DNA from 2 places in the Lysobacter sp. CA196 genome. Region 1 is predicted to be linked to the other one. Evidence: riboswitches for the same ligand, from Rfam matches in the RefSeq annotation. Region 1 holds a riboswitch; the other holds the start of a gene.
The links. Region 1 has a riboswitch for glycine ahead of gcvP (aminomethyl-transferring glycine dehydrogenase). Riboswitches for the same ligand answer to the same signal wherever they lie in the genome.
Positions count from the first base shown of each region.

Region 2: another riboswitch for glycine. It lies ahead of ACTOWK_RS14475 (trimeric intracellular cation channel family protein); the one in region 1 lies ahead of gcvP (aminomethyl-transferring glycine dehydrogenase).

Region 1 covers NZ_JBQJIN010000041.1:7,813-11,558, forward strand. Annotated here, with positions in the region: gene gcvP (aminomethyl-transferring glycine dehydrogenase) at 1-1,598, opposite strand, end outside; glycine riboswitch at 1,638-1,808, opposite strand; gene ACTOWK_RS22335 (VOC family protein) at 2,052-2,507, shown strand; gene ACTOWK_RS22340 (multidrug effflux MFS transporter) at 2,557-3,746, shown strand, end outside.
Region 2 covers NZ_JBQJIN010000015.1:42,557-46,302, forward strand. Annotated here, with positions in the region: gene ACTOWK_RS14465 (hypothetical protein) at 1-384, shown strand, start outside; gene ACTOWK_RS14470 (ABC transporter ATP-binding protein) at 381-1,130, shown strand; glycine riboswitch at 1,631-1,737, shown strand; gene ACTOWK_RS14475 (trimeric intracellular cation channel family protein) at 1,899-2,504, shown strand; gene ACTOWK_RS14480 (uracil-DNA glycosylase family protein) at 2,527-3,099, opposite strand; gene ACTOWK_RS14485 (MFS transporter) at 3,418-3,746, opposite strand, start outside.

The DNA.
Region 1 (3,746 bases):
AGCGGATGGATGTTGCCGAACTCGGGCCAGGTCACCGGGATCATCTCGGCGGTGGCGTTGAGCTTCATTGTGCACGAGCCCAGCGGGATCATGGTGCGATCCATCGCCAGGTCCTTGTCGGCCAGCGAACGCATGTAGCGCAGCAGCTCGTGTTCGCTGTGGTGGGTGTTGAACACCGGGTGCTGCAGGAACGAGGAGGTGCGCGCCAGCGCGGCCGGGATCGCGTCGACGGCTTCGCGGTCGAGCGCGTCGATGTCGAGCTGCACGCCGAACGCGCCGGCGAGAGCCACGAGTTCGTCGCGGGTCACGGTTTCGTCGAGGCTGATGCTGAGGCTGCCGGCATCGATCTCGCGCAGATTGATGTTGGCCGCGCGCGCCTTGGCGTGGATCGCGTTCGCGTCGATGCCGCTGACGTGCAGGGTGTCGAAGAAGCCGCTGCCGACGGCGATGCCGGCCTTGCCGAGCGCGGTAGCCAGGATCGCAGCCTGGCGGTGGACGCGGCGGGCGATGCGGGTCAGGCCGTCGGGGCCGTGGTAGACGGCGTACATGCTGGCCATCACCGCCAGCAGCACCTGCGCGGTGCAGATGTTGCTGGTCGCCTTCTCGCGGCGGATGTGCTGCTCGCGGGTCTGCAGGGTCAGGCGGTAAGCGGGTTTGCCGTCGGTGTCGACCGAGACGCCGATCAGACGGCCCGGCATCGAGCGCTTGTAAGCGTCGCGGCAGGCCATGAAGCCGGCGTGCGGGCCGCCGAAGCCGAACGGCACGCCGAAGCGCTGGGTGTTGCCGACGACGATGTCGGCGCCCCATTCGCCCGGTGCCTTGAGCAGGGTCAGCGCGAGCAGGTCGCTGGCGACGGCGACGATGCCGCCGCGTGCGTGCACGGCGTCGGCGACGCTCTGGTAATCCTTGACCGCGCCGAAGGTGTCCGGGTACTGCAGCAGCGCGCCGAACGCGTCGACCGTCGCCGCTTCGGCGTCGTCGCCGATGTGCAGTTCGATCGCCAGCGGTTCGGCGCGGGTGCGCAGCACTTCCAGGGTCTGCGGGTGGATGTTCCTGGAGACGAAGAAGGTCTCCGACTTGGACTTGGCCGAACGCTTGGCCAGGGTCATGGCTTCGGCGGCGGCGGTGCCTTCGTCGAGCAGCGAGGCGTTGGCGATTTCCATCCCGGTCAGGTCGGCGACCATGGTCTGGAAGTTGATCAGCGCTTCCATGCGGCCCTGCGAGATCTCTGCCTGGTACGGCGTGTAGGCCGTGTACCAGGCCGGGTTCTCGAGGATGTTGCGCAGGATGACGTTCGGGGTGTGGGTGCCGTAGTAGCCGCGGCCGATGAAGCTGCGGAACACCTGGTTCTTGGTGGCGATGGCGCGGATCTTGGCCAACGCCTCGACCTCGCTGATCGCGGCCGGCAGGGCCAGCGGCTGGGTCGACTTGATCGAACCGGGGACGATGGCGTCGGTCAGGGCTTCGAGCGAGTCGTAGCCGACCTGCTCCAACATGTGGCCGATCTCGGCGTCGTTGGGGCCGATGTGGCGCTCGATGAAGGCGTCGTGGTGCTCGAGATCGCGCAAGGAAGTTGCGCTGTTGGCGGCTGGGCTCATGGCAGGGGCGTCCGAAGGCAGCGTGCGGTGCCGCACGCGAGGCGCCCCTCTGTCCTTTTGCCTGAGAGTTTAAAAGCGTGCTGCGGTCAGGCAGCTAGGGGAGGGGATGGCCCGGGGGCCGCTCCTGTCCGCGCTCGCTTCGTGCCCCTTCGGCGCCGGTTCTGCCTCGCTGTCTCAGCGCACGCAGGCGGTCTCTCCAGAGTTTTGTACACGCGGCGGTATGGGGCCTGAGCGATTACGGGCGTTGCGCCTTCGGCAGCGGGCCTGGCTGAGGGGCCGGGCCGCTTCTCCCACCGGGTGTTTCAAGCCGCGATTATAGCCGCAGCGGCGGCTTCGGGGCGACGTTGCCGGGGCTGGCGGCAGCCGGCTTCATCCCCGGTTTCGACCCCACGACCCGGTTCAGGCTGGCCGATTCGCCGTAACATGGTCGCGGTCCCTTCCGGAGCTCCCTGCATGGACCGTCCCCCGTTCCAACTGCTGCAACTCGATCACGTGGTGCTGCGCGTGCGCGACACCGAGGCGATGATCGCTTTCTATTGCGATGTGCTGGGTTGCCGGCTGGAACGGCGCCAGGACGCGATCGGCCTGGTGCAGCTGCGCGCCGGCCTGTCCCTGATCGACCTGGTCGACGTCGACGGCAAGCTCGGCCGCCTCGGCGGCGCGCCGGCCGGCGCCGAGGCCCGCAACATGGACCACCTGTGCCTGCGCGCCGAGCCTTTCGACCGCGAGGCGATCGTCGCCCATCTGGAAGCGCACGGCGTGCGCATCGGCGACTTCGGCTCGCGTTACGGCGCCGAGGGCGAGGGGCCGTCGCAGTACCTGTTCGACCCCGAAGGCAATGTGGTCGAACTCAAGGGCCCGCCCGACGAGGTGCCGATCGACACCCACGCCTCCCACGCTCCCAGCTGAGGCCCCGAGCCGACGCTCTCCGATTGGCGCTCCTCGACAGGTGACCCCGATTAATACCTCCGCTCCCGATTCCGCGCCGGCCAGCAAGACCTTGTCGATCCGCCGGCTGGCCCTGCTGCTCGGCGGCCTGGCGATGTTCGGGCCGTTCTCGATCGACACGATCTTCCCGGCGTTCCCGGTCATGGGCGCCGAGCTCGGCGCCGACAAGCTGGCGATGCAGCAGACCATCAGCGTCTATCTGATCGCCTATGCGCTGATGAGCATCGTCCACGGGCCGTTGTCGGACACGATCGGGCGCCGGCGGGTGATCATCGGCGGGCTCAGCGTGTTCACCCTGGCCTCGGTCGGCTGCGCCTTGTCGACCGATCTGTCGACCTTGCTGTTCTTCCGCGCGGTACAGGGTCTTTCGGCGGGCGTTGGCCTGATCGTCGGCCGCGCGGTGATCCGCGACGTGCTGCACGGCGACGACGCCCAGCGCCTGATGAGTCAGGTGACGATGATCTTCGGCGTGGCGCCGGCGATCGCGCCGATCATCGGCGGTTGGATCCTCGGCTGGGCGCACTGGCCGGCGATCTTCTGGTTCCTGGTCGGCTTCTCGCTGTTGCTGCTGGGTTCGACGATCTTCCTGTTGCCCGAAACGCATCCGCCGCAGGCGCGCCTGCCGCTGAAGCCCAAGCGCTTGCTGCGCGATTATTTCGCGATCTTCCTCAACCCGCGTTTCCAGCGCCTGACCGCGACCGGGGCGTTCAACTTCGCCGCATTGTTTTTGTACATCGCCTCGGCGCCGGCGTTCGTGCTCGACATCCTCAAGCTCAACGAGCGCCAGTTCGGCTGGTTCTTCGTGCCGACCATCGGTGGCATGGTGCTCGGCTCGTTCGTGTCGGGCCGCTCGGCCGGCAAGATCAGCGGCGACCGCCTGGTGCGTTGGGGCTTCGTGTTTTCCTTCGTCGGCGTGGCGATGAACCTGGGTTACAACCTGTGGACCGACGCTCCGCAGATCCCGTGGGCGGTGCTGCCGATGTGCGTGTCGGCGTTCGGCATCGCCCTGGTGTTCCCGATCGTGACCCTGTCGATCCTCGACATGTACCCGCGCCAGCGCGGCTCGGCTTCGTCCTTGCAGGCCTTCTCCGGCCTGGTGGTCAACGCGGTCATGGCCGGCGTGCTGTCGCCGCTGATCAGCGCCAGCGCGGTGTCGCTGGCGGTCGCGGCCTCGGTGCTGACCGCGGTGGCCTGGCTGTT
Region 2 (3,746 bases), on a different contig from region 1:
CGCCGCGGCGGCCATGCCTGGATGATCGGCGCGGTCTTGTTCGGCCTGCCGAGTTCGACCGGTGCCAGCAGCGGCATCGGCGTGCTGCTGATCGCGATCGCGCTGGCCTGGTTCAGCCTGATCCTGCAGGCCTGCGTCGCCGCGACCCTGGACGCCGATGCCTTGCTCGCGAGCACGCCGCGCGCGCCGCGTCGGCTGGCGCAGGCGGCGTGGCGTTATCCCAGCTTCGCATGGGTATGCGCGGTGGCCTGCATCAGCGCCGGCGCCGGGCTGTTGGGCCTGAGCGGACGTGCCGCGCCGGCGTTGCTCTCAATCCTGCTGGTGCTGTCGGCGCCGGCCTTGCTGGCGCTGCGCCCTGTCTTTCACCGGTCCCTGCCGCGATGACCGTCCTGCTCGAACTCGAAGGCCTGCAACACCGCTACGACGAGCACGCCGTGCTGCACGGCATCGACCTGCGCCTGCATGCCGGCGAATTCGCGGCCTTGATCGGCCCGAACGGCTCGGGCAAGACCACCTTGCTGCATTGCCTGGCCGGCCTGCAGCGGGCCAGCGCCGGACGGGTCTTGATCGGCGGCCACGACCTCGCGCGCGAACCTTTGCAGGCCCGGCGAAAGCTGGGTTTCGCAGTCGACCCGGCGCGCCTGCCGCCGCTGCTGACCGGGCGCGAATGCCTGCGCCTGTTCGCCGGCACCCGCGAACTCGGCGAGGTTCCCGCAGCGACCCTGGCCCTCGCCGAGACCTTGGCGCTGACGCCGATGCTGGATCGGCGCATCGGCCAGTACTCGCTCGGCACCCGCCAGAAACTGGCGATCGCGCTGGGCCTGCTCGGCGAGCCGCCGTTGCTGGTGCTCGACGAACCGCTCAACGGCCTCGACCCGCTCAGTGCCTACGCGCTCAAGCGGCATCTGCAACGGCTCGCGCGCGAACACGGCACCGCGGTGTTGCTGGCGACCCATTCGCTCGACGTCGCCGAGCGTTTCATCACTCGCGCCGTGTTGCTGATGGACGGTCGTCTTCGCCGCGATTGGCGGGCCGACGAACTCGACGCGATCCGCGCCGATCCGCAGCGCTCGCTGGAGCAGTCGATGGTGGAGGCTTTGGCGGCGGAGGGGTCTGCGGGGGCGCGATAGTTTGCGGCAGCGGTGCACCGTCATCGTCTTACCGCCGGTCGCGTCGTCGATGCCGTTGCGCGGTCGCGGCTTGCGCCGCTCCTACCCAAGAGCCGCTGCGTTGTGGCCGGGGTCGGGGTAGGAGCGGCGCAAGCCGCGACCGCGACACCTCGACCATCGGCGCAAGCTATCCGGACCACGATGATTCAGCAGACGAGTCCCCCCTTTGAGAAGGGGCGCAGGGGCATTTGCTTTGTCCCGCAATTCATCGTCACCGGCCGGTCTCAACATCATCCCTTCCGGCCAGTAGAGTCGTAAACGTCATGGCGCGGTCGCGGCTCGCGCCGCTCCTACCCAAGAGCCTGCACGGGCATAACCAAGCGGTTCATCGAATCGGCGATGGGCTGCTACCATGCCCACCGTTGCAGAAGAGTGGCGCCGGCCGATGGCCGCTGCCCGCCGAAGGCGCAGGCTCCCATAATCGCTCAGGCTCGGCCCTCGCGGCCGGAACACTGCAACGAACACGCCGATCTGGAGAGAGGCCGCGATGCGGCCCACCGAAGGGGCAAGCGGCCGCTGTCGCGACAGCGCGCCGCCCAAACTCTCAGGTAAAAGGACAGCGGGAGCGGCACCGCGGCCTTCGGGCCACGGAGACAGGCCAGTACGTACGGCTCAGGTCCGTGCGTGCGCATGCCGTGCCGCCCGATCGCTGCGTCCCTGTCGCAGCGGCGCGTTCGCGTCTCCGTGCCCGGCCGCGGTTCATTCGTGCCTGTCCGACGGAGAACCGCCGTGTTGCTGCAACTGATCTATCTCATCGCCATCAGCGCCGAAGCCATGACCGGCGCGCTCGCCGCCGGCAAGCGGCGCATGGACCTGTTCGGCGTGGTCATCATCGCCAGCGTGACCGCCCTCGGTGGCGGCTCGTTGCGCGACATCGTGCTCGGTCACTACCCGCTCGGTTGGGTGCGGCATCCCGAGTATCTGGGCTACACCATCGGCGCGGCGATCGCGGCGACCTTCCTGGCCAAGAAACTGCATCGCTTGCGCCGCGCCTTCCTCTGGCTGGATGCGCTCGGCCTGATCGCCTTCACCCTGATCGGTTGCTCGGTCGCGCGCGAAGGCGGGCATGCGCCGGCCATCGTCGTCATCGCCGGCATGTTGACCGGCGCCTTCGGCGGCGTGCTGCGCGACGTGCTGTGCAACGAGATTCCGCTGGTGTTCCAGCGCGAGTTGTATGCGGTGATCTCCTTACTGACCGGTGTCGGCTATCTGGCGATGCTGCGCTTCGGCGTCGCCGAGAACCTGAGCGTGTTGCTCTGCCTTGGCGGCGGGTTCGCGTTCCGTCTGCTGGCGATCCGCTACGAGTGGGAGATGCCGAAGTTCGTCTATCAGTGAGCGCCGCCGCTGGCAGACTCGATCAGCAAGCCTCGCTGAGCAACTCGGCGATGCGTTCGCGCAGCGCCGGCAGCAATTCGGCTGCGAACCAGGGGTGGCGTTTGAGCCAGGCCTGGTTGCGCGGGCTGGGATGCGGCAAGGCGACGATCCGCGGCCAGTGCGCGCGCCAGGCCTCGACCGCTTCAGTCAGCGTCGTGCCGGCCTCGGGCAAATGCCAGAGCTGAGCGTAGCGGCCGATCGCCAGGGTCAGGCGCACCTCGCGCAACTGCGGCAGCAGGCGGCGATGCCAGGTCGTCGCGCATTCCGGCCGCGGCGGCAGGTCGCCGGAGCGGCCTTTGCCCGGATAACAAAACCCCATCGGCACGATCGCCACGCGCGCTTCGTCGTAGAACGTCGCGCGGTCCAGTCCGAGCCAGTCGCGCAAACGCTCACCGCTGGCATCGTCGAACGGAACTCCCGAAGCATGCACCTTGCGTCCCGGCGCCTGCCCGGCGATCAGCAACCTCGCCCGCGGGTCCGCCTGCACCACCGGCCGCGGCCCGTGGGGCAAATGCGGAGCGCACAGGGTGCAGGCGCGGATAGCGTCAAGGAGCATGGGACTCGGGACTCGGGACTCGGGACTCGGGAAGCGGGATTCGGGAAGCGAGGACCGAAAGGCTAAATCAAAAGTGCGGCATGCGGCATCTGCTTTAACGGTTCAGATCTTCGGATGGAGCTGCAGTGACCTGAGCACGCCAGCAGCGAAGCGATGCAGCACCTGGAAATAAAGCCGATGCACCTCACACGACCCCGGTGCATGCTTTCCGAGTCCCGAGTCCCGAGTCCCGAGTCCCGAGTCCCGAGTCCCGAGTCCCAAAAAAGCAGAACGCCGGCCCACAGGCCGGCGTTCGCTCGAGACATCAACGCAACCAACTTACGCAGTAATGTCGCGGTCCTTGGTTTCCGGCAGGAACAAGGCGCCGATCACCACGGTCATCGCGGCGACGATGATCGGGTACCACAGGCCGCTGTAGATGTTGCCGGTGGCGGCGACGATGGCGAAGGCGGTGAACGGCAGGAAGCCGCCGAACCAGCCGTTGCCGATGTGGTACGGCAGCGACATCGAGGTGTAGCGGATGCGGGTCGGGAACAGCTCGACCAGCCAGGCGGCGATCGGGCCGTAGACCATCGTCACCAGCAGCACCAGGAAGGTCAGCAGCGCGATCACCATCGGCTTGTTGATCTGCGCCGGGTCGGCCTTGG